Regions from separate parts of the Shewanella avicenniae genome, predicted to be linked through region 1. Evidence: predicted binding sites of a transcription regulator. Region 1 holds the regulator's gene; each other region holds the start of a gene.
What was found. The regulator NrdR, encoded in region 1, represses ribonucleotide reductase genes. The targets are predictions, from matches to a motif close to AAACACNANATNTNGTGTTT.
Positions count from the first base shown of each region.

Region 1 (11,079 bases):
AATTGGGGCATCAAGTGATTCTACCTAAGGGACAAACCTGTTGCGGTCAGCCGATGACTAACTCAGGTTGTTTCAATGAAGCTCGCAGCACTGTGCTGAAACTATTAAACGCTTTTAAAGGCGTTGAGTGTGACGCCATTGTTTGCCCAGCAGCCTCTTGCTTGGTGGCTGCGAAAGAAAACTTTCACGAGTTTGATGATTCGCCCGAAGCACAAGCGGTAATCAATAAGCTCTATGAACTGACTGAGTTCCTCCACGATGTGGCACCTGTCGAGCAGTTTACTCGACCATTTCCACATAAAGTCAGCATGCAGATGTCCTGCCACGGCCTGCGGATGTTAACCCTCGCCAAAGCCAGCGAACTGATGTCACCGGGCTACAACAAGCTCGAAGCCTTGCTGAATAAAGTACCGAATATTGAAGTGGTTTACCCAGAGCCGCATGATGAATGCTGTGGTTTTGGTGGTACCTTCGCCATGGACGAGGGCGCAGTCTCAGCCAAAATGGGCAAAGACAAAGCCAGCGCGCACGCCAACACCGGTGCCCAATATGTTGTCGGCTATGATCCTTCTTGCTTGATGCACTTAGACGGCATGATCCGCCGTCTACAGCTGCCGATTGAAACGCGTCATCTGGCGCAAATTCTCAACGAAGCAATCTAAGGAGCGCATCATGGCAACCACAACAACCGCTAACCATGCGGAAAAGGCCGAGATCTTCTGCCGCGATGAAGCGCGGGTAGATTGGCATTCCAAAGCCCTTTGGCTGCTGCGGCAAAAACGCGATCGCGCCGCCAGCTCGCTGCCAGAATGGGAAGAACTGCGAGAGCTAGGCTCAGAGTACAAGCTACACACCCTGTCACACCTTGGCGAGTATTTAGAGCAGTTTGAAGCCAACTGTATTAAGCAAGGTATTCAGGTGCATTGGGCCAAAGATGGCGCCGAGCACAACCGTATCGTGCATGAGATTTTGGCCAAGCACCAAGTCAAAAAGCTGGTGAAATCTAAGTCGATGCTCACTGAAGAGTGCCACCTCAACCCGTACTTAGAACAGCACGGCATTGAAGTGATTGATACCGACTTGGGCGAGCGCATTATTCAGCTCAACAAGCAGCCACCGTCACATATCGTCGTACCGGCGATTCACCTCAAAAAAGAGGAAGTGGGTGAACTGTTCCATGAAAAAATTGGCACCGAAAAAGGCGCCAGTGACCCGACCTATCTAACCCGTGCTGCTCGCCAGCATTTGCGCGAACACTTCCTCAGCGCCGATGCCGCCATGACAGGTGTCAATATGGCGATTGCCGACCAAGGCGCTATCGTCGTGTGTACCAACGAAGGTAACGCTGACATGGGCGGCAACCTGCCCAGCCTGACGCTGCACTCGATGGGTATCGATAAGATGGTGCCCAACATGGAAGCGGCTTCCGTGCTGCTGCGTACCCTCGCCCGTAACGCCATTGGCCAACCGATTACCACGTACAGCAGCTTCTATCATGGCCCGAAACCGGGTGGCGAAATGCACGTTATCATCGTTGATAATGGCCGCACCAAGGCGCTGAAAGATAAGCTATTGGCGGAATCGCTGAAGTGTATTCGCTGCGGTGGCTGCATCAACACCTGCCCTGTGTATCGTCGCAGCGGCGGTTACAGTTACAACTACTTTATTCCTGGTCCTATCGGCATTGCCGTGGGCGCGCAGGAAGATAACACCAACACCACCGCGTGGGCCTGTACTCTCTGTGGTTCATGCACCTACGTGTGCCCAACCAAAGTACCACTCGACAAAATCATCGCCTACCAACGTCGCCTCAAAGCAGAGCAAGGCACGCTGCCATATGGAAAAGATCGCTACATGCCAATCGTTGGCAAAGTGATGGGCAGCGCCACCCTATTTAACTGCGCCATGAGCGTGGCTCGCTTTAGTTTACGTAACTTACCCAACGCCATGCTGAAACCGTTTTCAGGTGCTTGGGGCAAATATCGTGAATTGCCAAAAGCCCCAAAAACCAGCTTTGAAGCTTGGTATAACAAGAACAGGAGCGAATAAGATGTCGAGTAAATCTGCAATTTTGGCCGCGCTCGACAGCGTAGCCATCGCCAAACATGAGATGCCTAAAGTGGCTATTGCACCCCGCTTAGACGATTTGGTTGGCCAGTTTGATGCCAGCCTTAAAGCCGTAGGTGGTAGCTTAGTCAAAGACAACGCCATTGAAGCGTTACAGCAGCAAGTGGCTGCGTTAGTTGCGGAAGGCAATCAAGTGATTTCACAAGTGGCTGAAGTCAGCGGCAATCGTGAAACACCCGAAGATCCGCACGCGCTGCGCGACATCAACTATGCGGTGATCCAAGGTGAGCTGGCCGTCGCAGAAAACGGTTCAGTATGGGTAACAGAACAAGGTGCAGGCATTCGCATTGCGCCATTTATCTGTGAAAACCTCTACTTGGTTGTTAAAGCCGACACCATCGTGGCCAACATGCATGAAGCGTTGAAGCTGATCAACCTGCAAGACACTGGCTATGGCGTGTTCATTTCTGGCCCATCAAAAACGGCCGATATTGAACAAGCCTTGGTGATTGGTGCTCACGGTGCCTGTACCCTCACCGTCTACTTGGTATAGCGCTTCATCCGTTCGTAGTAGATAGCAAAACACCGGCATGCGCCGGTGTTTTTGATTTTAAATTTTAATCTTTTACAAATGGAAGTAGAGCATCGCCGCCTGCATACACACGAAGGAAAATACCCCGGCGAGAATATCATCCGCCATCACCCCAAATCCGCCATCAACATTACGATCTAACCAGCGGATTGGCCACGGCTTAATGATGTCGAAGAAGCGAAACAGTACAAAGCCCGCTAACAACCATTGCCAACTGATTGGGGCGGCAAACATGGTGATCATATAACCGGCCACTTCGTCCCACACAATCGCTTTATGGTCATGAACGCCTAAATCACGCGAAGTCTTGCTGCAGATGTAAATTCCCGCCACGCAACTTAACAAGGTCACCACAAAGTAACCAAGCGATGGCAGTAGCGACATCAACACCACCACTGGAATAGCTGCCGCGGTACCAAAGGTGCCGGGCGCAATTTTTGCTAAACCACTGCCAAAACCCAACGCCAAGAAATGGACGGGATTACGTAAACTCAGTGGCGCTAACGCCGGACTTTTTGCAAAAAACTTCATTTAGAAATGTTGAAACCCTGTTGCTGTTGGTGTGTATTCCGCACCCGCCAACTGTAATTTAAGCTTTTGATTCGACTGAATTTGACCAATTTGAGTAAATTTAACGCCCGCATGACTCAAGGCCACATCCAACGCTCCACGCTGCGCTTCGGGTACGGTAAACAGTAGCTCATAGTCTTCACCGCCGCACAGCGCGTAATTCAGTGCCGTGTGGTGATCAACGCTGTCACGAAGCGCCTGTGACAACGGCAATTTCTCTACATCAATCATTGCGCCCACATCGGAGGCTTTTAATACGTGCTTGATATCAGAGAACAAACCATCAGACAGATCAATCGCACTTGAGGCAATACCACGCAGCGACTGTCCCGCTAGCACTCGCGGTGTCGGATGATAATGGCGGCCGACAAGATATTCACGATGTTCAGCGCGCGCTTGATGATTGCCGAGCAGAATATCGAGCCCCAAGGCGGAATCACCTAAGGTGCCGGTGACATAGATCCAATCGCCGGGCCGTGCACCACCACGCGTGAGCGCTTTCCCTTCAGGGATTTGACCATTCACTGTGATAGTGATGGAGCGTGGGCCGCGGGTTGTATCGCCACCCACCAAGGAAATCATGTAGTAATCTGCGGCTTCAAACAGGCCGTTACTGAACTGCTCTAACCAAACATCATTAGCCTCAGGCAAGGTTAACGCTAAGGTCATCCACGCTGGTTCAGCGCCCATCGCGGCCAAATCGGATAAGTTCACCGCAAGGGCTTTGTAACCTAGGGCTTGAGCGGGCATTGAGGGCAGAAAGTGCACGTTTTCCACCAACGTGTCACAAGAGATCGCAATAGACTTATGCTCTGCGGGTTGCACTAACGCGCAATCATCACCAATGCCGAGCTTAACATCCTTACGCTGATGTCCTCGTCCATTGAAGAAGTGGTCAATCAGTTGGAATTCTTTCATGCTAATCCTGACCGTTTACGGTCTGCTGCAATGAAAAACGGTATCCGCAGATACCGTTTTGTTGGCTTTGTTTGTTACTTAATCAGTTTGTCGAGAATACCGTTAACAAACTTGTGGCTGTCATCAGCGCCGAACGCTTTTGCCAGCTCAATGGCTTCGTTGACCACCACTTTGCAAGGGGTATCCTTGCGATAAGTCAGCTCAAACGCAGCCAAACGCAAAATCGCTTTTTCAATGGGATCGACGTCTTCAAAAGGACGCAATGCCAAGTGTGGAATGACCAACTGGTCAAGTTCAGCATGTTTAGTCGCTGCACCCACAAAGATTTCACGGAAGTATGGAATATCAACACCGTCGACAGTTTGCTCTGTCAGAAACTCGTGCTCAACGTCAGCAATATTGTTCCCGCTCATTTGCCAAGAGTAAATGGCTTGTACCGCTAAGCGGCGGGCTCTGCGGCGTTCAGATGGCTTCATTAAATACCTGTCTTACAGTTGCTCTTCAAGTGCTTTCAGCACGTTAATCATTTCTAGCAAACCAAGTGCGGCTTCGCCACCTTTGTTGCCTACTTTAACACCAGCGCGGTCGATGGCTTGTTCGATGGTATCAGTGGTCAAAACACCGAATGATACTGGCGTATCGAATTCCAACGCCACTTGCGCCAGACCTTTGTTACATTCACCAGCAACAAAGTCAAAATGCGGCGTACCGCCACGGATCACTGCGCCGAGCGCGATGATACCGTCAAATTTACCGCTTGCCGCTACGCGACGTGCAGTTAACGGCAGTTCGTATGCACCTGGCACACGCACTACTGTGATATTTTCATCGCTTACTTGACCGAAACGCTTCAGCGTGTCGATGGCACCGTCCAGCAGACTGTCAACGATAAAGCTATTGAAACGGGAAACGACGATGGCTACTTTGGCGTTTTTCGCTTCGATATTACCTTCAACAACGTTCATTTTATTACCCAATTAAGCTAATGCACCCAGCCCGGGCACAAAATTGTGCGCTATGATAGCACGCAAAATGCGCCTAAGCCCCCTAAATGATCGACGAAATCGTCAATTAATTTTGTATCTACTCGTCGGCAATATATTCGCTAACTTCTAGGCCAAAACCGCCCAGTGAGTGGTAACGCTTTGGCGAACTCAGCAACCGCATCCGCTTAACGCCCAGTGACGCTAGAATTTGCGAACCCACGCCCACGCGTTGAGAAGTCTTCACTTTCTTCTGTACTGGCACTAACTCGCCGTTGTCTTCAGCTTCAAACGCTTTCACTTTGGCGATGATATCTTCGTTCGGCTCGTCGTTACCCAGCAGCAACATTACGCCGCCTTCTGCGCTAATCTTGGCCATCGCTTTATCTAATGGCCAGCTACGTGACTCATCACGCTCAGAAAACAGCAAATCGTTGAAGGTGTTTTTCAGATGCACCCTCACCAACACGTTATCCTTCACCTCACCACTGACCATGGCGTAGTGCAGTTGGTTATCGACGGTATCGCGGAAGGTATGCAGTTCAAACTCACCGAAACGGGTTGGCAGCTTACACTTGCCTTCCAGCACCACGGTGGTTTCGTTGTTATTGCGGTATTCAATCAAATCGGCAATGGTGCCAATTTTCAGGCCATGCTCGGCAGCAAAAACTTCTAGCTCTGGACGGCGCGCCATGGTGCCATCTTCGTTGAGGATTTCAACGATAACTGAAGCTGGCTCAAAGCCCGCCAAACGCGCGAGGTCACAACCCGCTTCAGTGTGGCCAGCACGCACCAATACCCCACCTGGCTGGGCTTCCAACGGGAAGATATGCCCCGGTTGCACAATGTCAGTTGGCTTGGCATCTTTCATCACCGCCGCTTGTACGGTACGAGAGCGGTCTGCGGCACTGATGCCGGTGGTGACGCCTTCAGCCGCTTCAATTGACACAGTAAAGTTGGTGGCAAACGGAGAACCGTTATCACGCACCATCAGCGGCAAACTTAGCTGGCGGCAACGCTCTTTGGTGAGCGTGAGGCAGATAAGGCCACGGCCATATCGCGCCATAAAGTTAATCGCTTCAGGGGTGATTTTATCGGCAGCGATAATGATATCGCCTTCATTCTCACGGTCTTCATCATCCATCAGAATGACCATTTTGCCCTGACGGATATCTTCTACAATCTCTTCAATGCTATGAATCGCCATAATACGACCTTGGTTTTCCACTCATTTGAGTAGTTAAAATTTTAACGGTTTCTCAATTAGCGATCAGCGCGGATGCTTCAAAGCATGAGTCTGATCAACGGATAAATCCTGATTTTGCGAGCAACTCCATAGTCACTCCGCCCGATGTCGGCGCAGCCGCTGGTGCTTGCATCAAACGCTCCAGATAACGGGCAATTTGATCGACTTCCAAATTGACACAGTCACCCGCATGCAGCAGTGGCAAGGTGGTTTCGCCAGAGGTGTGCGGCACAATGGTCAAGCGGAAACGATGCCCTTGTACTTCGTTCACCGTCAAGCTCACACCATCAATCGCAATCGAGCCTTTGTGGGCAATATAGCGTGACAGCTCGGCTGGCGCTTCCAACCAATATTCGGTGGCTTTACCACGTGGATGCACTTCCACCACTTTGGCTTGACCATCAATGTGGCCACTCACCAAATGGCCGCCTAAACGGGTAGATGGCGTGACCGCTTTTTCCAGATTGACCGCGCAGCCCACTTGGTAAGTGTCAAAGCCGGTTAGCGTAACGGTTTCGGCTGATACATCAGCAGTGTAGCTGTCAGCCGTTTGTGCAACTACGGTCAAACATACGCCGTTGGTGGCGATACTGTCACCGAGTTTAACGTCGGTCATATCCAGCTTACCTACCGCCACGGTGAGGCGAATATCATCACCACGACGCTCAATCGCGCGAATGTGGCCTACAGATTCAATAATGCCGGTAAACATGGGTTACTCACCTATTTTAAAAATCATGCGCGTATCGGCGCCAAGTTGGCGGCGGTCGCTAAGGGTTAACTGCGGAATGTCGCTCATCTGCTGATAATCCGGCAGATTAAGCAGATTGCGGCCGTGAGCACCGAGAATTTTTGGCGCTTGATACAGCACTAACTCATCGGCCAAGCCTGCCTCAATAAAGGCGCCGCACAGGGTTGCGCCTGCTTCCACCAGCACTTGGTTGTGCTGCGCGCCCAGATGGTCAAGCAACGCGGTTAAATCCACCCGGCCATTGACGGCGGGCAACTGCAAACAGGCAACATGGGCGGGCAATTGCGCTTTAAAGTCTTCAGCATAATCTTGGCAACTCACCAATAGCACTGGCGATTCGATGCCCAGCAATTTGGCATTGAGCGGCATGCGGCAGTTGGAATCCACCACTACGCGCAAGGGTTGAATCAGTGCGTTTTCGCTCAAGCTCTCCGCTAAGCCTCCGAGTTCACTATGTCGCACATTCATCGATGGGTCATCCGCCAATACTGAGCCGATTCCGGTAATCACCGCACAGCTGATTGTGCGTAAGCGCTGAACATCACGGCGGGCAGCGGGGCCGGTAATCCACTTGGATTCACCGTTAGAAAGTGCGGTTTTGCCATCAAGGCTGGCGGCTAATTTCACCCGCACATAAGGGCGTTGCCGCTCCATACGGCTTAAAAAGCCAGGGTTCAGCGCACGCGCTTCCGCTTCGAGTAAACCACTCGCCACCTCAATCCCCGCGTCTTGAAGCATATTCAAACCACGGCCAGCCACTTGTGGATTGGGGTCGGTCATCGCTGCGACGACCCGCTTTAAGCCGTTATCAATCAGCGCCTTGGCACATGGTGGAGTGCGACCATAATGGCTGCAAGGTTCAAGCGTAACGTAAGCGGTGGCACCATAGGCTTTATCACCGGCCATGCGCAGTGCATGCACTTCGGCATGCGGGCCACCGGCGCGTTGATGCCAACCTTCGCCGACAATCTCGCCGGCGTCATTGACAATCACGCAGCCCACATTAGGATTCGGCCGCGTCGTGTAACGGCCATTGGCCGCTAATTGAATTGCGCGCGCCATCATGGCGCGATCAAGCATTGACCACATATTATTTCTTCTGCAATTTGGCGATCGCTTCACCAAATTCTGACACATCTTCAAAGGCACGATACACCGAGGCAAAACGGATGTAGGCCACTTTGTCGAGTTCGATCAGCTGATCCATCATCAGGTTGCCGATCATCTCTGAGGTCACTTCGCGCTCACCAGTGGCGCGCAATGACGATTTAATCTTGTTGATTGCTTCTTCGATACTGTCGATAGACACTGGGCGCTTTTCTGCCGCCCGCAGCATACCACCGCGCAGTTTTTCTTCATCAAACGGCTGACGCGAACCATCGCGTTTAATCACCCGTGGCATCACCAACTCGGCACCTTCAAAGGTGGTAAAGCGCTCATGGCATTGCGTACATTCACGACGGCGGCGTACTTGATGGCCTTCGGCGACCAGACGAGAGTCGATCACTTTGGTATCGGTCGCACTGCAAAATGGGCAATACATGAAATGTCTCCTGCGAGATTGAAGAATGGCGCTCGTTTGCAGTCCAATACAAACGAAAATGGCCGCTAACTATAGCGGCCATGGGAGTTTATCGCATTCACCTATAAAGGTTAACCATAAACAGGGAAGCGAGCGCACAGTTCCAGCACTTTTGCTTTCACGTCAGCGATAACCGCTTGGTCTTGCGCGTTGTCCAATACGTCACAGATCCAGTGAGTCAATTGCTCGCTTTCTGCTTCTTTGAAGCCACGACGAGTAATTGAAGGGGTACCGATACGAATACCTGAAGTCACAAATGGTGAACGTGGGTCGTTAGGTACTGAGTTTTTGTTAACTGTGATGTTCGCTGCACCCAGTGCCGCATCGGCTTCTTTACCGGTCAGTTCACGGCCGATCAAGTCCACCAGCATCAGGTGGTTTTCAGTGCCGCCAGATACGATTTTGTAACCGCGTTCTAAGAACACTTTGACCATCGCTTTCGCGTTCACAACGACTTGTTGTTGGTAAGCTTTGAATTCTGGTTCCAGCGCTTCTTTAAAGGCTACCGCTTTACCCGCGATAACGTGCATCAATGGGCCACCTTGGCCACCTGGGAATACCGCAGAGTTCAGTTTCTTGTACAGGTCTTCATCATCAGCCGCAGAGATGATTAAACCGCCACGTGGGCCTGCCAGAGTTTTGTGGGTAGTGGTGGTCACTACGTGTGCATGTGGTACTGGGTTAGGATAAACACCCGCAGCCACCAAACCAGCAACGTGCGCCATATCCACGAACAGGTATGCGCCGATTTTGTCTGCAATTTCGCGCAGTTTAGCCCAGTCAACAATGCCTGAATACGCAGAGAAACCGCCGATGATCATCTTAGGTTTGTGTTCCAGCGCCAGAGATTCCAGCTCGACGTAGTCGATTTTGCCTTCGTCATCCACACCGTAAGGGATAATGTTGTACAGCTTGCCAGAGAAGTTTACTGGTGAACCGTGAGTCAAGTGACCGCCGTGAGCAAGGTTCATCCCCAGAACTGTGTCACCAGCTTGCAACAACGCCATGTAAACCGCGCTGTTTGCTTGTGAACCTGAGTGCGGTTGCACGTTAGCATATGTTGCGCCAAACAGCTCTTTAGCACGTTCAATTGCCAGCGTTTCTACTACGTCAACATACTCACAACCACCATAGTAACGTTTGCCTGGGTATCCTTCCGCGTACTTGTTGGTTAACTGTGAACCCTGCGCTTCCATGACGCGTGGGCTAGTGTAGTTTTCAGAAGCAATCAGCTCGATATGTTCTTCCTGACGGCGAGTTTCGTCTTCAATCGCCTTCTTCAATTCAGGATCATAATCAGCAATGTTCATACTTTTCTTCAGCATCGGATACTCCAGCTGGATAATATCTAGTAGGTAGGGTTGCGCGTATTCTACTCTGCTCTGCGTCACAATCCCAGCCTCGAATATGATGAAAATCCTTCGTGTTGCAGATGATACTGTTTCACCTTGCGAACAAAGCTTGATACGATTTTGCTGCTTGCATCGCGACTATCGCCGCTGGCAACATGGAGATTATTCCTGCTTTGGCTGTTAAGGTACTGCTGTGCAACGCCGTATTTCTCTGTCTATTTTGATCTTGCTATTGAGCATTAGCCTCGGCGGCTGCGCCCAATATGTGGCAAACCAGATTGTCCATCCTACTCGCGCCTCCAGCGAAATGGCGAACGCCGCAAGCTTTATGGACGCCATGTTGTTAACGCCCCATAACGACTGCGCCAATCCGTGTATTCATTATGTGGCGGGACAACCTTGGACAGACACAGACCCCGCGCGCAGCTTCGAACTGACGCTTGCACTCAACGCGCAATCGAAGCCAGACAGCATTGTGCAACAACAGCGTCAGATGCAAGGCACAGTGATTTTATTGCATGGTTACTCTGCCAATTGGACCTGGATGATGCCTTGGGGGCTATATTTTCAAAGTCGCGGATTTAACACGCTCATCCCCGACATGCCCGCCCACGGCAGCACCAGCGTCAGCGAGTTCAGTTATGGCGTGCGCGATAATCACTACCTTAAACCTTGGCTACAACAGTTGAATCCACCTAGACCTTGGATCGTCGTTGGTCATTCGATGGGCGCAATTGCTGCCAGCTATCTTGCTGCCGATATCGATGCCAACGCGTTAGTATTAATTGCGCCAACCAGCCCTTTACCAGAAGCCAGTAAAAGCGCGGCGTACGCATTTCACCCCGTTTTGAGTCAGTTGATACCGGATAGCAGTATCGATGCCGGCAGTGAACAAGCATTGAAAATCTTGCGCTTGGGCAAAGCCGATACTGATATTCGCAATATTTTGCACAACTGGCAGCGCCCCACCATTTTGTTCACTGCTGATAATGATGGCGTAATTGGCAATGATTGGCCG
Region 1 covers NZ_CP071503.1:3,101,530-3,112,608, forward strand. The annotation lists gene JYB87_RS13765 ((Fe-S)-binding protein) at 1-662, shown strand, start outside; gene JYB87_RS13770 (lactate utilization protein B) at 673-2,049, shown strand; gene JYB87_RS13775 (LutC/YkgG family protein) at 2,051-2,620, shown strand; gene JYB87_RS13780 (phosphatidylglycerophosphatase A family protein) at 2,693-3,190, opposite strand; gene thiL (thiamine-phosphate kinase) at 3,191-4,147, opposite strand; gene nusB (transcription antitermination factor NusB) at 4,222-4,623, opposite strand; gene ribH (6,7-dimethyl-8-ribityllumazine synthase) at 4,636-5,112, opposite strand; gene ribBA (bifunctional 3,4-dihydroxy-2-butanone-4-phosphate synthase/GTP cyclohydrolase II) at 5,231-6,337, opposite strand; gene JYB87_RS13805 (riboflavin synthase) at 6,432-7,088, opposite strand; gene ribD (bifunctional diaminohydroxyphosphoribosylaminopyrimidine deaminase/5-amino-6-(5-phosphoribosylamino)uracil reductase RibD) at 7,092-8,216, opposite strand; gene nrdR (transcriptional regulator NrdR) at 8,218-8,670, opposite strand; gene glyA (serine hydroxymethyltransferase) at 8,781-10,034, opposite strand; gene JYB87_RS13825 (alpha/beta hydrolase) at 10,255-11,079, shown strand, end outside.

Region 2 (11,079 bases), 570 kb from region 1:
CGATCCCACTGACCATTATTGGCGTCATGCCAGGTCATGCACTGCTCGGCGCACAGTTCACTGCGACCTCGATGATTGGGATGATCGCCCTCGCCGGGATTATCGTGCGTAACTCAATACTATTGGTCGACTTTATTAACCAAGAGACCGCGGCCGGATTACCGTTTGAACAAGCGGTGATTCACTCAGGGGCGGTAAGGGCAAAACCGATTATGTTGACTGCTCTAGCGGCGATGATTGGTGCGCTGTTTATTTTGGATGATCCCATCTTTAACGGTCTCGCCATTGCACTCATCTTTGGTATTTTGATTTCGACACTGCTCACCTTAGTGGTGATCCCAGTGCTGTATTACGCCTTCATGCGCAAACGTATGGAAGCCCAACCTGCAACTTTGGCTACAGGAGCCTAACACTATGTCTAAACCTATGTCTGTAGAACGTGGCACCATGGCTTTTGCCGGATTTATGGTGCTGGTGTCTGTGGTGCTGACAGCCACAGTCCATCATAACTTTTTCTGGTTCACTGTTTTTATCGGTGCCAACCTGCTACAAAGTGCATTTACTGGTTTCTGTCCTGCAAGTATGTTGATGCGTAAACTGGGCGTAAAAACCGAAGCACAAATCACTGAAGAGGCGTTTTCCAAAAAATGAGTTGGAGTAAAACACGCACTACCCTAAGCGCAGTTAGCCTTGTCGCCCTGCTAAGTTGGCAACTGCCAGCCCACGCGACCAGCGATATCACGCCGCCAACGGCAGTGAAATTGGTCGCGCAAGGGGCGCTGTTGATTGATGTTCGCAGCGCGGGAGAATTTAGCGAAGGTCATCTCGACGGCGCCAAAAACATCGAGTATCAGCAAATTGTTGATCAGCTCGCGGTATTAGAGGTCGATAAGACAACCCCTATAGTGCTCTATTGTCGCAGCGGTCGGCGCGCCAGCGTCGCCCAACAAGCATTGCAGCAGGCGGGTTATCAAGCGGTGTCCAACGCTGGTGGTTTTAGCGAACTGCAACAGCCGTTTGCCAATCATTAATAGCGGCTCTTACGTTAACGGCGGTTTATGTTACTATGCCGCCGTTATTTGCAGGAGTTGTTATGTCAACCAACCAATCTCATCCAAACGATCCGCTTCACGGCAAAACCTTAGAGGCCATTTTACAGCATCTTGAGCAGCAATATGGCTTTGAGGGTCTTGCTGACCGCATCAAGGTCAATTGCTTTAGCAATGATCCTAATATCAAGTCTTGTTTAAAGTTTTTCCGCAAAACGCCTTGGGCGAGAGAGAAGCTAGAACGGCTTTATATCAAATCAATTGGCGAGAAGATGCCAGAGCACTTAAAGAGTGTCGCGCATCGTAAACCTACCCTTGCCGCGCCAAAATCAGTCAAACCTGCTGCAACACACACTGGCAAAGGTACAGACACCAGCACTGGCACTGGTGAAAACAGTGCGATTTGGGGTACTCCCAAGAAGTAAACCGTGTGCGAGTTGGGCACAGCCAACATCGCTGCTCGTACATGGAAGGTTAGACGCTAGCGCAAAAGGGAGTGGAGGTAGGCACGCTAGCGCCTAACGCAATGGGGATTATTCTGCCGCTTCAACCACAAAGGTGATATCGCGTGGCAAGCCTTGCACCAGCGGCAAGTGCTCTTTTGCAATATGGGCAATCGGCATGATGTCGCCATAGGTCGATGATTGCTCTTCGCCGTCAAACAATACCGCAAACCAACCGCCTGCTAAGCTAATATCACCGTTTTTCCAGCCATATTGCTTTTCGCTTGGGTCAAACTTGCCTTCGGTTGCCGTGCAGCAGTAATCAAAGGCTGAACGGTAACCTGAGGTTTTGAATGGTAAACGATTTTTAAAGTCTTGCGCCGCCACCGTATCGTTTAAGGTGGCAGGGATCACGACATCGCCTGCTTTTAATACAATCGCCATCGGCATAGGTAAATCCTTCTACTTATTATGTGAGTCTGTTGTCAGCGGACAATAGAAAAATACGATGGTTTTAGCAATTCAAATAGTCTTAAATGATTGCCCAATCTTCCAAAAATTGATCATAGTTCTAAAAAAATTATAATATTTTTAGTTGGTTGTATAAATTTCAAACATATTTGTTTTGAATTTCTAGCCAATCGTAGCATCACAACCTAGGCACACTATCAGCGCAAGGCTTCGCAATTGACGCCGATTAGTTTACTATGCGCCCCTTAACTACGCCGCCGAACACGGATCTTGATTATGTCTGCCAATGCGCTCTATACCGACCTGTCGGGTTACTACGACTTAATGTGTGTCGATATCGACTACCAAGCCCAGAGCCATTGCGTGCGTAGATTGCATCAGATGTTTGGTAATGGCGGTGATCAGCACCTTGATTTGGCCTGTGGCACCGGCCCGCATGTGCGCCATTTTATCGATTTTGGCTATCAAAGTAGTGGGTTGGATATCAACCAGCCAATGCTGGATCTCGCTGCGCAGCGCTGCCCAGAAGCGGAGTTTGTTCAACAAGACATGAGTGACTTTACCGTGACTCAAGAGCTAGATCTGATCACCTGCTTCCTCTACTCCATCCATTACAACGCCGATCTGACTAAGCTAAAGCAGTGTATTGAGAGCGCCCACCGTGCGTTAAGTAGCGGCGGCGTATTCTGCTTTAACGTGGTGGCCAAGGACAAAATCAATAATGCGCTATTTGTGCAACACGGCGCGACCCAAGCCGATGAGCAGTTTACCTTTCGCTCCAGCTGGTTTTTTCAAGGTGATGGTGACCAACAAGCCCTCAAGCTCAGTATTGAAAAAACCTGCAGCCAGCAAACTCAAATTTGGCATGACGAACATCCCATGGTGGCGTTTACCTTTGCGGCAATTGAACTGCTGCTACAGCCTTATTTTGAGGTACACCTGTTTGAGCATGACTACCACAAAATCATTCCGTGGGATGGGCATTCAGGCAACGCGTTGATTGTCTGCGTGAAACGTTAACCAAACGGTGTCGGCTACGCCCGAGGGGATATGCCGCAGCGATACAGATTTGCATAAAACAAAGGCCGCTAAATGCGGCCTTTGTTGTTTAATCTTGATGCGGTTCGAAGTATGAATCCGGGATCAAATGCCCCAACTCATGGGATTTGGTTTTCAGGTAGTTTTCGTTGTATGGGTTTTTACCCACTTGCAACGGCACCCGCTCCGTCACTTCCACCCCAACCTGCTGCATCGCTTTCACTTTGCGAGGGTTATTGGTCATCAAACGCACTTTATGTACGCCGATTTTTTCCAGCATTGGCGCAATCATGTCATATTTGCGCATATCTGCCGGGAAGCCCAACTTTTCGTTGGCTTCTACAGTATTTGCGCCTTGGTCTTGCAGCGCATAAGCGCGCACTTTATTGAGCAAGCCAATGCCGCGCCCTTCTTGACGCAGATAGAGAATAAAACCACGTCCTTCTGCAGCAATATTTTGCATCGCTGTTTGCAACTGAAAACCACAATCGCAACGCAGACTAAACAGCGCATCGCCAGTGAGACATTCAGAATGAATGCGTCCCAGCATCGGCTCGTCGGCCTGTAATTCACCAAAGGTTAACGCTACATGCTCTTTGCCTGATTCTGTATCTTCAAAACCATGCATGGAAAACACACCCCAAGGCGTTGGTAATTTGGCTGTAGCAACGTATTTAATCGACATGAACTAACCTTAACGACATCTCGAACACCCATCTGTACCGCTTTAACCAGCATCGAGATAAAAGCTGTTTAACACCTTCAGGCTTAGTGATTTTGCTGCGCGCAGGCGGCCACTAAGCAAACCTTTCCCGCTTGCGACACGGGCAATGCAGACCTTCGGTCTATTAGGCTGTGGAGTATATCAATAACCCGCACAGGATGAAGCAGCTTTTTTTCGCAAAATTTCGATTATTGTGAACGATTAATGCCACACATCGCACGTTTGGTTAAAAAAGCTGTCAGCCTTGAGGATGTAACTGATGAATCACTTGATTGGATGAGCCGCGAAAGCTCAGTGAAGGATCGGCCAGAGACTGCTCAAACTTGCCATCCACCAATACATCAATCAGCGGTAACAAGGCTTGTTGTTCGCTCGTTAACTCCGCCAGCGTATAACCGGTCCAAAGCCAGACATCTTTGCTGGGGGCTTCTTCCCTTACCCGCTGCAATAGCTGTTTTATCGCGCCTAGGTTTGCCGGAAACAGCGGGTCACCGCCCGATAATGATAGGCCTCGACGCTTGATGCGACTGTCGGTTAAATCTTTGATGATTTGGTCTTCCATCTGTTTATCAAACAGATGACCAGAACGCGGATCCCAAGTGGATTGATTGTAGCAGCCACGACATTGATGCTCGCAGCCTGACACAAACAGTGTGGCGCGCGTGCCGGGGCCGTTAATCACATCAACGGGAAAATACTTGTGATAGTTCATGCGAAGCTCCAAAAGTGAGGGGCACACTCGGTGCCCCTTAGTCGCGATTAGAGGTGCTTAACTCGACGTTTAACCTCTTCCTGCTTGCCGTGATTGAATGGACGCGCATCAGGACTGCCCAAATAACCACATACGCGGCGAGTTACCGACACTCGGCTTGGCTCATGGTTACCACATTTAGGACAGACAAAGCCTTTAGAGGTACATTCAAATTCGCCAGTAAAACCACAGTCGTAACATTCATCAATTGGCGTGTTAGTGCCGTAGTAAGGCACATGCTTAAAGCTGTAATCCCATACATCTTCCAACGCTTCCACGTTTTTCTGCATGTTTGGATATTCGCCGTAGCAAATGAAACCACCGCTAGACAAATCTGGATATGGCTTTTCAAAGTCGATTTTGTCGTAAGGGTTGACGTTCTTTTCAACATCCAAGTGGAAGCTGTTGGTGTAATAACCTTTGTCGGTCACTCCGTCCACTAAACCAAATTGCTTTACGTCCAACTTAGCAAAGCGGCTGCACAAGTTTTCACTTGGGGTGGCATACAAGCTGAAACCATAACCAGTTTCTGCTTTCCACTGCTCGGTAGCGGCTTTTAAACGAGCGACAATCGCCACTGCTTTTTCGCGCAAGGTGGCATCATCAAACACATGTGTGCCATTGCCATACAGCGCGTTAATGGTTTCATGCAAACCGATGTAACCCAACGAGATCGACGCACGGCCATTTTTGAAGATTTGCGCAATAGTATCGTCAGCCTTCAAACGCACGCCACAAGCGCCTTCCATATACAGGATTGGGGCCACACGGGCTTTCACGTTTTCTAAGCGAGCAATACGGGTATCCAGCGCTTTGCGGGCGATGACTAAACGTTGATCCAACAGGCGGTAGAAAGCTTGTTCGTCACCTTTAGCTTCAAGGGCGATGCGCGGTAAGTTAACGCTGACCACGCCGAGGTTGTTACGGCCTTCGTGGATCTGCTCACCATTTTCTTCATAAACACCGAGGAAGCTGCGGCATCCCATTGGGGTTTTAAATGAGCCAGTCACGCGCACAACTTGTTCATAGTTGAGGATGTCTGGGTACATTCTGATGGTAGAGCATTGCAACGCCAGCTGTTTGATATCGTAGTTTTGGTCTCCCTGCTTGTGGTTGACGCCATCTTTAATGGCAAATACCAGTTTAGGGAACACCGCAGTCTTATGGTTTTTACCCAGACCTTCCATACGGATTTTCAGAATCGACTGCTGAATTAAACGTGATTGCCAGCTAGTACCGAGACCAAAACCAAAGGTCACAAACGGAGTTTGACCGTTCGCGGTGTGCAGGGTATTCACTTCATATTCAAGTGATTGGAACGCATCGTGACACTCTTTTTCAGTGCGTTCATTGGCATAACCTTCAGCGTCGCTAATGCCCCACTTTTGCGCTACTTCCAGATGTTTCTCATAGCTTTTGGTAACAAACGGCGCCAACACTTCATCAATACGGTTGATGGTGGTGCCGCCGTAAATGTGACTCGCCACCTGCGCAATAATCTGTGCAGTAACGGCGGTCGCAGTTGAAATTGATTTAGGTGTATCAATTTCAGCATTGCCCATTTTAAAACCACGGGTCAGCATGCCGCCCAAATCAATCAACATACAGTTGAACATTGGGAAGAACGGTGAGTAGTCCAAATCGTGATAGTGGATTTCACCGGCTTCATGGGCGGCAACCACATCTTTGGGCAGAATATGATGTTTGGCGTAATGCTTCGCGACAATCCCCGCCAGCAAGTCACGTTGGGTTGGGATCACTTTCGCGTCTTTATTAGCGTTTTCGTTCAGCAAAGTAGCGTTACTTTGCTCAACCAAACCACGAATTTCTAGGCTGAGCTTACTTGAGCTTTCACGGCAGATGTCACGGTCGTGACGATATTCGATATACGCACGGGCTACCTTTTTGTATGGCCCATCCATCAACAGGTTTTCGACATGGTCCTGTAATTCTTGGATACCTACTTCGTCTTTCTCTTTGACAGCTTGGGTCACTACTGCGGCGACAGTTGCAGCATAATCCGCATCATCTACACCACAGTGCGTCGAGGCGGCCAGCACTGCGTCCCTGAGTCTTGTTTCATCAAACGGTGTACGACACCCGTCCCTTTTGATAACAACTGGCATGGCTCTTATTCTCCTTATTTTCGTTTTTAATCACCATATATAGTGAAATTTAACCACCTCAACACTATATGTGGGCAATTAGGCTACAAACGGCACAAGGAATCATTGATCTCGATCATGATTAGATGAGTCAGAAAATTGAGTGTTCAATAGTTGACGGAACGGTAGTAAAAGAGGTTTTTTGCACTTGACGCGCGGGTTTTAGAGCGATAGTTGGCGACTAATTTTAGCCGCCTATAATACCATGGTCTAAGGCACTATTCGTAGTCACCTAGGGTCGCTTCGATTAAGTGACGTACACGGCATACCGCCTGATAGCCAGCTTCAATCGCTTCTTCGGCACGATGAAATTCCATCATGCCAATATCCGAAACTTTCGGAATAATGCAGATATCGGGTGGGTCGCCCACTAAGCGCGCCCGTTTATGTCGCTGCTCCAAAATATCCATCGATTGCGACATCACCGCCAACATGCCCGGTTGTTGCTTATTAGCTGATGAGAATTTTTGCGTCAGGTTACCAATGTAGTCTTTGCCTTTGGCAAAAAAGTCCATAAAGGTTGATTCTGACTGTTGCCGTTCTTCCGCTTTATCTTGGTCGCTGCATTCACTTTTGATGTTTACCGGCAGAATTTGCAGTTTTTCGCGCCGATGACCATTGAGATCAACCGCAATCACCACATCAACCCCCATCGCCCGCGCCACCGACACAGGAATGGGATTCACCACAGCACCATCCACCAGCCAACGCTTCCCCTGCCTGACGGGCGACATAATCCCCGGCATTGAACATGAAGCGCGCACCGCATTACGTAAATTGCCACTACGAAACCACACTTCTTGGCCAGTATTGAGATCGGCCGACACCGCAATAAACGGCTTTTTCAGCTCCTCGATTTTCCACTCACCAAGATGCTGCTCCATAGCATCAAACACCTTATCACCACCGATAAGCCCACCACGACGCCAACTGATGTCCATCAAGGACAACACTTGCCAACTGGTGAAGCCACAGACCCATCGCTCTAGCTCATCTAACCTATCGTTTGCATAAGCAGCGCCCACCAGAGCACCGATGGAGCATCCGGCTATCTTCTGCGGATGAACCCCCATCGCTGCCAGCGCTTTTAGCACGCCAATATGTGCCCATCCTTTTGCGGCTCCGCTGCCTAACGCAATACCTACCGATGGCATACTTGTCTCTCCTGTTGCGGCAATTCCTGAACAACGCGCTAAATTCACCTATAATGGCCATTCTATATGGGCAGTCCCCATAAACTCAACGTGCTGAAATGCACCACAATATTGTGCGCCGATGACATACGCGTGATGCCGCGATGAAAGTTAGCCGCAAACGGTATTAGCGCTGCCCAAATGGCAAAAAAGCGCCTATAATATGCGGCCGCTAAAAATAGGAGTTCACTTTTGCAATTTTCAGACTTTTTTCTCGACAAACGCTTACTGCAATCTTTGGGGCATCAAGGCATCACTACGCCAACTCCAATTCAGGAAGTCGCCATTCCTGTAGCACTGGCCGGGAAGGATCTGATGGCGTCATCAAAAACAGGCTCAGGTAAAACCTTTGCGTTTTTGCTGCCGGCGTTGCAACGTGTTATTTCAACCAAAGCACTGAGTAAACAAGACCCGCGGGTGTTGATTTTGCTGCCTACGCGCGAACTGGCAAACCAAGTGTATGCCGAGTTGCGCTCACTGGTAGCCAATACCCAATACAGCGCGGTCAGTATTCTCGGCGGCGAGAACTTTAACGATCAAGCAAAAGCACTGGCACGCAATCCGCACTTTATTGTGGCAACCCCAGGCCGTTTAGCCGATCACCTAGAACAACGCCATCTGTTTCTGAACGGCTTGGAGTTACTGGTGTTAGATGAAGCGGATCGCATGTTAGATTTAGGCTTTGCCTCGCAACTGCGCGCTATCAACAGCGCGGCTGACCATCGTCGCCGCCAAACGCTGATGTTTTCAGCCACCTTAGCGCACGATGAAGTGCAAACACTGGCCAGTGAGTTACTTAAAGACCCACGCCATGTAGCGATTGGTGCCAGTAACCAAGCCAACCCAGACATTCAGCAACGTTTGTATTTAGTCGATAACCTCACCCACAAAGAAGCGGTATTGCAGCAGGTGTTGAACCACGCTAGTTTCCAGCAAGCCATTATCTTTACCGCCACTCGCGTCGATGCCGAGCGTTTAGCGCAATTGGTGGACAGTTGGGGGCATTCTGCAATTGGCTTGAGCGGCGAATTAATTCAGAGTAAGCGTAACCAGATTATGGACGGCTTTGCTCGCGGCCAAGCCAAAGTGCTCGTTACTACCGATGTGGCATCACGCGGGCTCGATTTGACCAATGTTGGCTTAGTGGTCAACTTTGATATGCCAAAATTTGCCGAAGAATATATTCACCGGATTGGCCGTACCGCTCGCGCAGGCGCAAAAGGCGATGCGGTGTCCTTGGTTGGGCCTAAAGATTGGCACGCGTTTGAGCGCATCGAAGCGTTCCTCGGCACCAATATTGAGCGCGCCGCCATTGAAGGTTTTGAAGGCAGATTTAACGGCCTTGCGCCAGAGCGCCAACATACTGGTAAGCGGTCGATCACTAAACCTAAGGCTGCTAAACCTCGCAGTTCAGTAAAAGCCGCGGCCAAGCCAGCTCAGCGCGATAAGCGCTTTATGACCTCGGTGGATGTTGGCGATGCGCCGATGCGCCGTAAACCGGCCAAACCTGACGTTAGCGAAAGCGACGAATAACTGTTTAAACAATGACGAATCATAGTTTTGCTCAGCCGTTGGGCAAAACAGAAAGGAAAGACCAATGAAAGTTTGTGGTGTAGAGATTAACAGCAGCGAAGCGATTATCTGCTTGGTGCAAGATGATGGCGAATTGTTCAACGTACCGGAATGCCGCAGTCGCTCAATCAGTTTGCGTAACGCAACCGACGACCAGGCGATTCAAGAATTCCATTTCGCCTTCAACAAGTTGATGCAAGATTATAAAGTCGATGAAATCGCCATTATCAGTCGTCCTCTGAAAGGCAAATTCGCAGGTTCAGCCGCAAGTTTCAAAATGGAAGCGGCCATTCAACTGTGCAACCTGCCAGCGACAGTAATTCAACAAACGGAAATCAAAGAGCAATTAAAGCGCAATCCGCTGCAAGTCGACTTTGAATGTTTGGAACTGCGTAAGATTCAAAAACCCGCTTTTGAAGCGGCTTACGCCCGCCTGAACATCAAGCAATATAGCAAGGACTGATCTTCCGTTGGCGACCGACTATCTCGGCCATTACAGCCCAGAGATCCAAGCGCAAGTAGCCCAACTTCAAGCACAAGGGAAGTTGGGCGCTTATCTGCTCAAGCGCCATCCAGACATCCATCAAATTCGCAGTGATCGCGCCCTGTATGAATACACGATGGCGCTCAAGAACGAATATCTGCGCCAATCTGCCCCACTGGCCAAAGTGTGTTTTGATGACAAAATTACCCTTAGTCATCATGCGTTAGGGTTACATACCTACGCCGCTCGACGCCAAGGCTATAAAATCAAAAGCAAAAACGAGATCCGTATTTCGTCCAAACTAAAGTGTGTGCCGGAAGCGTTTTTACGGATGCTAGTAGTGCATGAACTCGCCCACCTGCGGGAGAAAGAGCACAACAAAGCGTTTTACAAGTTGTGCCAGTACATGGAACCAGATTATCACCAGCTGGAATTTGAGCTGCGTATCTACCTCACCTTGGCAGATGCGGGCGAAGATCCCTATCAGGCTTAACTCTTATTGGTATTGCTGTCGTCTTCCGCAATGATTTGGTCAAAGCGCTGATAGCCATGCAGCGCTTCGAAGTCTTTCTCCTCTTTAGCCGCTTCAGATAAAGAGGCACTGAAATCTACCGCTAATTCCAAATCTGATATTGCCTGCTCATCAGCGCCTAATTTGGTGTAGGCACAGGCGCGTTGATACAGGGCATTGGCATTTTGCTGATCGACTTCCAGCACTCGGTTACAGATGCTCAGCGCCCAATGGTATTCACCCATCTCCATCGCAGCATCAGCCATATAGGTCAGTGCTTCCAAATCGCCCGGACGGATTTTGAGAATTTCATTATAAATTTCAATTTTTTGTTCTGGGGTTTGCGAGTGCTGCGCGCGGATCCACAAGTTGTGGATCTCATTAATACGTTCAATCTCGCGATTGTTTTCAGTGATGATGCGGGATTTACGCTTGAGTTCGCGCTCCATATCCTGAAACTTTTTCTCGTAGCGCCCGGCAATCTCTTCCAGTTTTTGATTGGCCATTTTCTGGGTATTGACCCGAATATCACGCAATGATTGCCAGCCAACCAAGGCAATTAACGACGCAGCCGCCGCAATCAAATAGAAAAAGTAAGTCACGGTGACGTTGGCATAGTTCATCGATTTATCCGCCACCGCCAATTCACGGTCAGTGATCTGCTGTGTCACCCGCAAT
Region 2 covers NZ_CP071503.1:2,535,816-2,546,894, forward strand. The annotation lists gene JYB87_RS11170 (efflux RND transporter permease subunit) at 1-410, shown strand, start outside; gene JYB87_RS11175 (YgaP family membrane protein) at 427-651, shown strand; gene JYB87_RS11180 (rhodanese-like domain-containing protein) at 648-1,031, shown strand; gene JYB87_RS11185 (VF530 family protein) at 1,094-1,474, shown strand; gene JYB87_RS11190 (cyclophilin-like fold protein) at 1,583-1,942, opposite strand; gene JYB87_RS11195 (class I SAM-dependent DNA methyltransferase) at 2,240-2,983, shown strand; gene ribA (GTP cyclohydrolase II) at 3,072-3,686, opposite strand; gene nrdG (anaerobic ribonucleoside-triphosphate reductase-activating protein) at 3,964-4,437, opposite strand; gene nrdD (anaerobic ribonucleoside-triphosphate reductase) at 4,485-6,602, opposite strand; gene rssA (patatin-like phospholipase RssA) at 6,860-7,795, opposite strand; gene JYB87_RS11220 (DEAD/DEAH box helicase) at 8,027-9,367, shown strand; gene JYB87_RS11225 (DUF3010 family protein) at 9,432-9,869, shown strand; gene JYB87_RS11230 (M48 metallopeptidase family protein) at 9,877-10,383, shown strand; gene JYB87_RS11235 (tetratricopeptide repeat protein) at 10,380-11,079, opposite strand, start outside.
Region 2: the regulator NrdR is predicted to act here: its motif matches at 6,631-6,650, upstream of nrdD (anaerobic ribonucleoside-triphosphate reductase).

Region 3 (11,079 bases), 1.2 Mb from region 1:
TCAATGCCATCAACCGTTTCATTCGGACAATAATGCACATAGCGATACTGGCCAGCGTCACCCTGTAAGCTTGGCAACACCACATTATTCAAACCATCCACTTTTTCGACAATGTTTAATGTATCGATAGCATCTTCGCCCACCAAACGTACCGCTTCTTCCGCCGCGGAGGTCGACCATTGGCCCGATAGCAAATAGAGTGCGCGACCATTATCACCGAGAAAGTTATTCACTACTGCTGCGAACTGACCGCGACCACCGCCATGCATAAACAGCACTTTGTAGTTATCAGGAATGTTCATTAAGGCACGAAGATCTTTTTCTGACTGGGTCGCCAGTTCAATGAAAGGTGCACCGCGATGGCTCACTTCCATCACTGAAACGCCTAAGCCTTGCCAATCCAATAATTCTTGCTGCGCTTTAGCTAAAACGGGAGCTGGCAACATGGCTGGCCCGGCACAAAAGTTGTACACCGTACTCACTGATCTTCTCCTTGGAAATATATAAGGCACAAATAAAACGAGCGTCTCATCGGACGCTCGTTACTACTGCTAAGAATGGTTACTCTTCGGCATCATCCTGCGGCGCATCTGGCGTAGTAGCTGAGGTTTCATCTTCCACTACTTCCGAATCGATATCATCGCCGTTAGATTGAATTTCGTCAATGCGCTGCAGTCCGACCACTCGTTCATCATCTGCGGTACGGATGATGGTCACACCTTGGGTGTTACGACCAATCAGCGACACACCAGACACAGGAGTACGAACCAAAGTACCTTTGTCACTGATCAGCATGATTTCGTCGTTTTCAGCGGCTTGAACTGCGCCAACGACCGGCCCGTTACGATCTGAGACTTTAATAGATACTACACCTTTGGTTGCACGGCTCTTCGATGGATACTCATCGATAGCCGTACGCTTACCGTAACCGTTTTCGGTAACTGTCAGGATTGGATCTTCAGATTTCGGCACAATCAGTGATACAACTTTTTGGCCATCTTCTAATGCAATACCACGAACACCGGTAGCGTTACGTCCCATTGGGCGCACACCTTTGAAGTTCACTTGTACTTCACCGTTTTCATCCAATACTGGATTACCGTCTTCGTCAGTGACAATGGATTCTTCCGCTTCTTTAAAGCGCACCACTTTTCCCGCATCAGAGAACAGCATGATCTCATTGCTGCCGTCGGTAATATCCACACCGATCAACTGGTCACCATCTTTCAGGTTCACGGCAATAATACCGTTGCTACGCGGACGGCTATATTCAGTCAATGCGGTTTTCTTCACGGTGCCGTGTGAGGTCGCCATGATGATGTATTTGCCTTCTTCGTATTCACGTACTGGCAGAATCGCTGTGATACGTTCACCTTCCGACAAAGGTAACAAGTTCACAATTGGCTTACCGCGTGATTGACGACTTGCCAGTGGCAATTCAAATACGCGCATCCAATACAACTTACCAAAGTCTGAGAAACACAAAATGGTGTCGTGAGTGTTAGCCACCAACAGACGTTCGACAAAGTCTTCATCTTTTACTTTGGTTGCAGCTTTACCTTTACCACCACGGCGCTGCGCTTGATAGTCCGTCAGCGGTTGGTATTTTGCATAACCTAAGTGTGACAGTGTCACGACCACGTCTTCTTCAGTGATCAAATCTTCGAGATTTATATCCGCTGATGATGCAGTGATTTCTGTGCGACGTTCATCGCCAAAATCAGCCAACACTTGGTCAAGTTCTTCTTTGATCACTTCCATCAAGCGTGCTGGGCTACGCAGGATATGTAATAAACCAGCAATGATATCCAGAAGATCAACATATTCTTGCAGGATTTTTTCGTGTTCTAGACCGGTCAGCTTGTTCAAGCGCAGATCAAGAATTGCTTGTGCTTGTTGTTCGGTCAGATAGTAGAGACCGTCACGAATGCCATACTCTGGTTCAAGCCATTCTGGACGAGCTGCATCATCACCAGCTTTTTCAAGCATTTCGCGAACGTTACCGAGTTCCCAACCTTGTGCCATCAGGCCAGTTTTGGCGTCTGCTGGACTCGCAGATGCTTTAATCAACTCAATGATTGGATCGATGTTAGACAACGCAACAGCCAGTGCTTCCAATATATGGGCACGGTCACGTGCTTTGCGCAATTCGAAAACGGTACGACGGGTAACCACTTCGCGGCGATGCAGAATAAAAGCTTCCAGCATCTCTTTCAGGTTGAATAGCTTAGGTTGGCCATTTGCCAACGCCACCATGTTGATACCGAAAGAACATTGCATCTGGGTTTGGGCATACAGGTTGTTCAACACAACTTCTGCAACTTCACCGCGCTTAATTTCGATAACGATGCGCATACCGTCTTTGTCAGACTCATCGCGCAGGCCGCTAATACCTTCGATACGTTTATCTTTAACCAGCTCTGCAATCTTCTCAATCAAGCGTGCTTTGTTCACTTGATATGGGATTTCGGTGACGATAATACGCTCACGGCCGTTATGTTCATCGGTTTCAAATGAAGCGCGCGCGCGCATGATCACCTTGCCGCGACCAGTGCGGTAGGCGTCTTCAATACCTTTACGGCCATTGATAATTGCAGCGGTTGGGAAATCTGGGCCCGGAATATATTCAATCAACTGCTCAATCGACAGTTCAGGCTCTTCAATCAACGCCAAACAACCTTTGATCACTTCGGTGATGTTGTGTGGCGGAATGTTGGTTGCCATACCAACAGCGATACCCGATGAACCGTTAATCAGCAGGTTAGGTACACGCGTTGGCAGTACTTCAGGGATCATTTCTGTACCGTCGTAGTTCGGCACATAATCCACAGTTTCTTTATCTAAGTCAGCCAGCAGTTGGTGTGCCAGCTTTTCCATGCGGATTTCGGTATAACGCATTGCCGCTGCCGCGTCACCATCGATAGAACCGAAGTTACCTTGACCATCAACCAGGGTGTAACGCAACGAGAACGGCTGCGCCATACGCACGATGGTGTCATATACCGCGCTATCGCCGTGCGGGTGGTATTTACCGATTACGTCGCCGACAACACGGGCCGATTTCTTATAAGGTTTATTCCAGTCGTTTTTCAGCTCGTTCATCGCAAATAAGACGCGACGGTGAACTGGTTTGAGACCGTCCCTAACATCTGGCAGGGCCCGTCCAACGATTACGCTCATCGCATAGTCGAGGTAGGAATTTTTGAGTTCGTCTTCAATATTTATTGGTGAAATTGATGAAGCCTGGTCAGTCATAAACTGCTCGATCCCCTTGTATTAGCTGACAACTATTATTAAGTCCATGTCATTGCCGAGCCTGAAAAACGTAATTTGGTATTCTACCACATAACTGCGGGCTGGTAAGCTTTGTTTCCCGTTGCGTGAATGAAAACGCTCAGGTTCGTTGATTTAATGAACAACCGGTAATTCAAAATGTTACCTAGCATCATTGTTGCAGGCTTTCAATTAGCGACAAGTGATTAATGGCACAAAGCAATGTCACTAATTTCGCTGGTAATTAATCAGACAGATAAGGTTATAATGCCCACATTATTTGTCGACAGGAATCGAGTGAATACATGTCTCAAAACGCCAATGTTGATCCGCAGGAAATTGCAAAGTTTGAAAAAATGGCGGCCGGTTGGTGGGATCCGCACGGTGAATTTAAGCCTCTGCACGAACTAAACCCACTTCGCCTAAACTATATCGACCTAAAAGCAGGCGGTATTTTTGATAAGAAGGTGTTAGATGTCGGCTGTGGTGGCGGAATCCTTGCTGAAAGCATGGCGCGCATTGGGGCAAAGGTCACCGGGCTTGATATGGGCCATGAGCCACTCGAAATCGCCCGCTTACACGCGCTCGAAAAAGGCGTGACTATCGACTATTTGCAGCAAACCGCCGAAGAACATGCACAGACGCATCAAGGTGCATACGATGTGGTGACCTGCATGGAGATGCTGGAGCACGTGCCTAACCCGCTTTCGGTTATCCGCGCTTGTTGCGATATGGTAGCCGATGATGGCTGGGTATTTTTCTCGACCATCAACCGCAATCTGATGTCATGGCTACAAACCATTGTCGCGGCTGAATACGTGTTGAAAATGCTGCCAGTGGGTACCCATGAGCACGATAAATATATTCGGCCATCTGAGCTCATCGACATGGTTGAGAAAACCGAACTGCACTGTCGCGATGCGATCGGTATCAAATACAATCCTCTTACTTCAATCTTTTCGTACACCAAAAATCTTGAAGTGAACTACATGATTGCTTGTCAAAAATTAGGATAATACCATGCCTGCGTTACCTCAGATTAACGGTTTACTTTTTGATCTTGATGGTACGCTGGTTGATACAGCGCCAGATCTTATCGAAGCGCTGTATCGCGCCCTGTCGCAGTTTAAACTGCCCTGCCTCGCTGACGAACACTATCTTACCTCTGTCGCTTCTCATGGCTCTTTAGGACTTGTTAAAGCCGCACAACCTGATCTCGATGCCGAGCACACTGAATCCGTACGCTTAGCGCTACTTGAGCATTACCTCAGTGTGAATGGTGATTGCGCCCGTGTATTCGATGGGATCGACCTGTTATTGGATTTTGCCCTGCAGCATCGCATCAAACTCGGCGTGGTTACCAATAAGCCAGCCCGCTTTACTCGGCCATTGCTGACCAAACTTGGGCTGACACCCTTGATGAAATCCATCATCAGCGCAGACAGTACCCTGTATCGCAAGCCCGATATTCAGCCCATGCGACTAGCGGCATCACAACTAGTACTCAATCCGGCGGAAATCGCCTATTTAGGGGATGCTGAACGGGATATTATTGCGGCGCGCAATGTGCAAATGCCGAGTGTATTGGCTGGTTGGGGCTACTTGGCCGAACATGATACGCCTGAGCGTTGGGGCGCAGATCTTACACTCAATTCCCCTACCGATTTATTAGCATTTATTGATCGATAGATAGGCTAACTCAGATTCAGATCGGATCACGATCGTGTTACATCTGCTGCTTATTTTGGCAGTCGAAATTTTTTTGTTTGATTGCGCACTTTTGCGTCATCAACCGCAATCCCCCGTATTGACGGCACTTTATCAATGTGAGAGGGAACAATGGCGTAGATATCCACAAGATATGCGCTTCGTTACCCCTTGCAAATCCCCAATAACCTCATTATCTTGATGTATATCAAACAAAGACACACCATATATAGTGTGTTACCTATAAGCACACACACAAGCAGTAGATTAGTGTTGCGCTGGTAGCGAATAGAGTAAACAGGCAAAAGATAGGCCTGTTGAAGACTTTTGTTTACATCGGAAGTTAGATGGATTCCTCCATCACTATAAGAAAATTGACCAGGGCTAGACTCCATGAATAGCAATATGACAGTGACCAAGCGCAGCGGCGCACGTGAAGTGATCGATCTGGACAAGATCCATCGCGTAATCACCTGGGCGGCTGAAGACCTCTCTAACGTATCAGTTTCTGAAGTTGAACTTCGCTCACATCTGCAGTTTTATGACGGCATCCCAACGGAAGCGATTCACGAAACGATTATCAAAGCAGCTGCTGACCTGATCTCGCCTGAGTCACCAGACTACCAATTTTTAGCGGCGCGCTTGGCCATTTTCCATCTGCGCAAAAAGGCCTTTGGCCAGTTTGAACCACCAAAGCTACGTGACCATGTAACCAAGCTGGTTGAATTAGGCAAATACGACAAACACATCGTCGAAGATTACACGGCTGAAGAATTAGACATTCTTGATAGCTATATCGATCATTGGCGCGATATGACCTTCTCTTACGCCGCAGTGAAGCAGCTTGAAGGCAAATATTTAGTACAAAACCGTGTGACGCATGAAGTCTACGAAAGCGCGCAGTTTCTCTACATTCTGGTAGCGGCATGTTTGTTTGCCCGTTATCCAAAAGAAACCCGCTTGCAGTACGTGCGTGATTTCTACGATGCGGTATCCACGTTTAAGATCTCACTGCCAACGCCAATTATGGCCGGCGTGCGTACGCCAACGCGTCAATTCAGTTCATGTGTATTGATTGAAACTGGCGACAGCTTAGATTCGATTAACGCCACCTCGTCGGCGATTGTGAAGTACGTCAGCCAACGTGCCGGTATCGGCATCAACGCCGGTCGTATTCGTGCGCTCGGTAGCCCAATCCGTGGCGGTGAAGCATTCCACACTGGTTGCATTCCCTTTTATAAGCATTTCCAAACGGCGGTTAAGTCCTGCTCGCAAGGTGGTGTTCGTGGCGGCGCAGCAACCCTGTTCTACCCACTGTGGCACTTAGAAGTTGAATCACTGCTGGTTTTGAAAAACAACCGTGGTGTCGACGACAACCGTATCCGCCATTTGGACTACGGCGTACAGATCAACAAGCTGATGTATCAACGTTTGATCAAAGGCGAAAACATCACTTTGTTTAGCCCATCAGACGTGCCAGGTCTTTACGATGCATTCTTTGCTGACCAAGCAGAATTTGAGCGTTTGTACACCCAATACGAACAAAACCCAAGCATTCGCAAACGCTCGCTGCGCGCGGTCGAGCTGTTCTCGTTGATGATGCAAGAACGTGCCTCTACTGGCCGTATCTACATTCAAAACGTGGACCACTGCAACACCCATAGCCCGTTTGACCCACAAGTGGCGCCAGTACGTCAATCCAACCTGTGTTTGGAAATCGCACTGCCAACTAAACCACTGAACGACGTGAACGATCCAAACGGTGAGATTGCGCTGTGTACGCTATCAGCTCTCAACTTAGGCGCAATTTCTGAATTGAATGAAATTGAAGGCTTAGCTGATTTGGCCGTACGCGCGCTCGATAATCTGCTGGATTATCAAGATTACCCAATTCCAGCGGCACACACTGCGTCGATGAATCGCCGTACTTTGGGTATTGGCGTGATCAACTTTGCTAACTATTTGGCGAAGCATGGCGTGAAATATTCTGATGGCAGCGGTAATAACCTGACCCATAAAACCTTTGAAGCAATTCAGTACTACCTACTGAAGGCGTCAATGAAACTGGCAAAAGAGCAAGGTGCTTGCCCACTGTTCAATGAAACCACCTATGCCAAAGGCATTTTGCCAATCGATACCTACAAGCGTGATTTAGACAAAATCTGTTCTGAACCACTGCATTTAGATTGGGAACAGCTGCGCAATGACATCAAAGAATACGGCTTGCGTAACTCTACCCTGTCAGCGCTAATGCCATCAGAGACCTCATCACAGATCTCTAACGCGACCAACGGCATTGAACCTCCACGCGGTTTAATCAGTGTTAAGGCATCAAAAGATGGCCAACTGAAACAAGTGGTACCAGATTTTGAACAGCTTCGCGAAAACTACGAGCTGTTGTGGCAAATGCCGAGCAATGATGGTTACCTGCAATTAGTAGGTATTATGCAGAAGTTTATCGATCAATCGATCTCTGCTAACACCAACTATGACCCATCTAAATATGACAGTGGCAAAGTACCAATGCAGTTGCTGCTGAAAGATTTGCTAACAGCCTACAAGCTGGGTGTGAAGACGCTGTATTATCATAACACCCGTGACGGTGCCTCTGATAAGCACGACGATTTCGCTGCTGTCGAGAAGGAAGACGATGGCTGCGCTGGCGGTGCATGTAAGATTTAATAAATATTAAACGGGGCCAAATTGGCCCCGACTGTTTGGAAGAATGGATTATGGCTTATTCGATTTTTTGTCAAACGCCGAACGATGCAACCCGTGAACCGATGTTTTTCGGTCAAGCAGTTAACGTTGCACGTTACGACCAACAAAAATATGAAGTGTTTGAAAAGCTGATTGAAAAACAGCTGTCTTTCTTTTGGCGTCCAGAAGAAGTTGATGTTTCACGTGATAAAATTGATTTTGCTTCGCTGCCTGATCATGAAAAGCATATCTTTTTATCTAACTTGAAATATCAAACGTTATTGGACTCGATTCAAGGCCGTTCACCGAATATTGCGTTTTTGCCTTTGGTGTCGCTGCCCGAGTTGGAAACTTGGATTGAAACTTGGTCATTCTCCGAAACCATTCATAGTCGCTCTTATACTCATATCATTCGCAACATTGTGAATGACCCATCAGAAGTGTTTGACGACATCGTGGTGAACCAAGAGATCCTCAAACGCGCGGGTGACATTGCGAATTACTATGATCGTTTGATCAATATGACTCAGTACTACCACCTGCACGGTGAAGGTTCGCTGCAGTTCAATGGTGAAACCGTTAACGTCACCTTGCGTGAGCTGAAAAAGGCACTTTATTTGTGCATGATGTCAGTGAATGCGCTCGAAGCGATTCGTTTCTACGTCAGCTTTGCCTGCTCATTTGCCTTTGCTGAACGCCGTTTGATGGAAGGTAATGCCAAGATCATTCGTTTGATCGCTCGTGATGAAGCACTGCATTTGAACTCAACTCAGCACATCATTAACTTGATGCAAGCGGGTCGCGATGATCCAGAAATGGGCGAAATCGCTAAAGAGTGTCATCAAGAAGCCTATGATATTTTCTATCGTGCGGCAGAGCAGGAAAAAGCCTGGGCCAAGTATCTGTTCAAAGATGGCTCAATGATCGGCTTGAACGAAGCGATTTTATGTCACTACGTTGAGTACATCAGTAATGAACGGATGAAGTCAGTCAATCTGCCAGCGCCCTATCAAGAGCGTAGTAATCCGCTGCCGTGGATGAAAAACTGGTTGGAAAGTGACGCAGTACAAGTAGCTCCGCAAGAAGTTGAAGTATCTTCTTATCTTGTAGGTCAAATTGACGCTGCAGTAGATGAAAATGAGTTCTCCGACTTTGATCTTTAAAAAACGCCCAATCGTTTATCTGCAAGGCGAGCCCCTGCTGCTGTGGAATTGGCAGCAGGAACAACAAACCCTGCTTGAAATCCTTGAAGATAAACAGGTGCGGATCTTCTCTGAGTGCCGCAGTGGTTTTTGCGGTGCTTGCCGCACCAAAATCCGCAGCGGCGCAGTGCAATATGTTATCGAGCCGCTGGCAGAGCTTGCCGCCGATGAATGTCTGCCCTGCTGCTGCATTCCAAGCGAAGATCTTGATTTAGAACTCTCCAGCGAAGGCGCTGAAATGCCGCCGGTATATCAGCACAGCTACGGTTAACCTTGTGGTTAACCGTGTCTATGTAAATGCTATATGGCTGCCGCCAGCAAAGCCGCATCGCGTATTGCGCGTTTTGCATCCAACTCAGCGGCAATCTTCACCCCGCCGATCAGATGGACTGCAATTCCAGCCGCGATTAACTCATCGGCTAACTGACCATTTGATTCCTGCCCAGCGCAGATAACCACAGTATCTACCGGCAACAACTTGGCTTGGCCTTGATGGACAATATGCAGTCCATCATCATCAACCTTTTTATACTCAACCCCCACCAACTGCTTCACATGATGCAATTTCAACATGGCGCGATGAATCCAACCAGTGGTTTTCCCCAATCCTTTCCCAATCGGCGTTGGCTTACGTTGCAGTAGATACAGTTCACGCGGTTCAGAAGGTTGCTCGGTTTCTAACGCATCAACTAAGCCGCCACGATGCTGATACTGGGTATCAATCCCCCAGCGGGCGTACCATTTTTCAGGCACTAAGGTGGCAGAGGTTCGCTCCGCAAGAAAGTGCGCTACATCAACCCCTATGCCACCAGCACCGATAATCGCAACGCTTGAACCCGCCTGCTGTTGGCCACTTAATAACGCTTGGTAACTCATGACCTTGGGATGATTGATTCCCTCAATATCAAGCTGTCTTGGTCGAACACCGGTCGCAATTATGACCTCATCAAAACCACTGGCATCCTTACTGCTAAATTCGCAATTTAACCTCACATCAACGTTATGCTGATCTAATTGCGCGCGGAAATAACGCAGCGTTTCGTTGAACTCCTCTTTACCTGGAATATTTTTGGCAAAGTTAAGCTGGCCACCAATCTCGCCATTGGCTTCAAACAAGGTCACTCGGTGGCCACGCTCAGCGGCATACACCGCAAATGCCAAACCTGCAGGCCCCGCCCCCACCACAGCAAGACTTTTAGCCTTCGTCACCGGCGTAAAGTTTATTTCGGTTTCATAAACCGCTCGCGGGTTTACCAAACAGGTCGCGCGCTGCAGCTTAAAGGTATGATCAAGACAGGCCTGATTACAGCCTATGCAGGTATTTATCAATGCGTCATGCCCAGCAGCGGCCTTATTGACGAATTGCGGATCGGCCAATAACGGCCGCGCCATCGACACCATATCCGCTTGGCCCGACTGCAAAATATGCTCAATAACTTCTGGCATATTTATCCGATTGGTTGCAATGAGCGGAATTGACACTTCACGGCGCAGCTTTTCCGTCACCCAACTAAACGCCGCACGAGGGACGCTGGTCGCAATCGTAGGAATACGCGCCTCATGCCAACCAATGCCAGTATTAATCAAATTGACGCCAGTGGTCTCAAGCGCTTTTGCCAGCGCCACAACTTCAGTCCAATTCGAGCCGTTATCCACTAAATCCAACATCGACAAACGAAAGATAATGATAAATTCAGCACCTACACGGGCGCGAATTGCTGCCACAACATCCAACGCAAATTGGATCCGTTTTTCAAAACTGCCGCCATATTGATCATCGCGCTGATTCGTACGTGTACAGATAAATTGGTTAATGAGATAACCTTCCGAACCCATCACCTCCACACCGTCGTAGCCCGCCTTTTTAGCGAGCGCTGCCGAGCGGGCAAAATCCTTGATCGTGCCTTTAATTTGCCGCAGCGACATGGCTTTCGGGGTAAATGGCGTGATGGGCGACTTAATTGCCGATGGAGCCAAGGAAAATGGATGATAGCCGTAGCGTCCGGCGTGCAGTAGCTGCATACAAATTTTACCGCCAGCTTGGTGAACCGCATCCGTCACAATACGATGTTTGCCCACCTGCCACGGAAAACTTAACTGAGTCGCCCCTGGAGTTAATCGGCCACGAAAATTGGGCGATATGCCACCAGTCACAATTAACCCTACGCCGCCTTCCACTCGCTCGCGATAAAACACC
Region 3 covers NZ_CP071503.1:1,901,938-1,913,016, reverse strand. The annotation lists gene serC (3-phosphoserine/phosphohydroxythreonine transaminase) at 1-482, opposite strand, end outside; gene gyrA (DNA topoisomerase (ATP-hydrolyzing) subunit A) at 562-3,255, opposite strand; gene ubiG (bifunctional 2-polyprenyl-6-hydroxyphenol methylase/3-demethylubiquinol 3-O-methyltransferase UbiG) at 3,579-4,289, shown strand; gene JYB87_RS08470 (HAD family hydrolase) at 4,294-4,962, shown strand; gene nrdA (class 1a ribonucleoside-diphosphate reductase subunit alpha) at 5,374-7,662, shown strand; gene nrdB (class Ia ribonucleoside-diphosphate reductase subunit beta) at 7,713-8,843, shown strand; gene yfaE (class I ribonucleotide reductase maintenance protein YfaE) at 8,812-9,153, shown strand; gene JYB87_RS08450 (NADPH-dependent 2,4-dienoyl-CoA reductase) at 9,183-11,079, opposite strand, start outside.
Region 3: the regulator NrdR is predicted to act here: its motif matches at 5,199-5,218, upstream of nrdA (class 1a ribonucleoside-diphosphate reductase subunit alpha).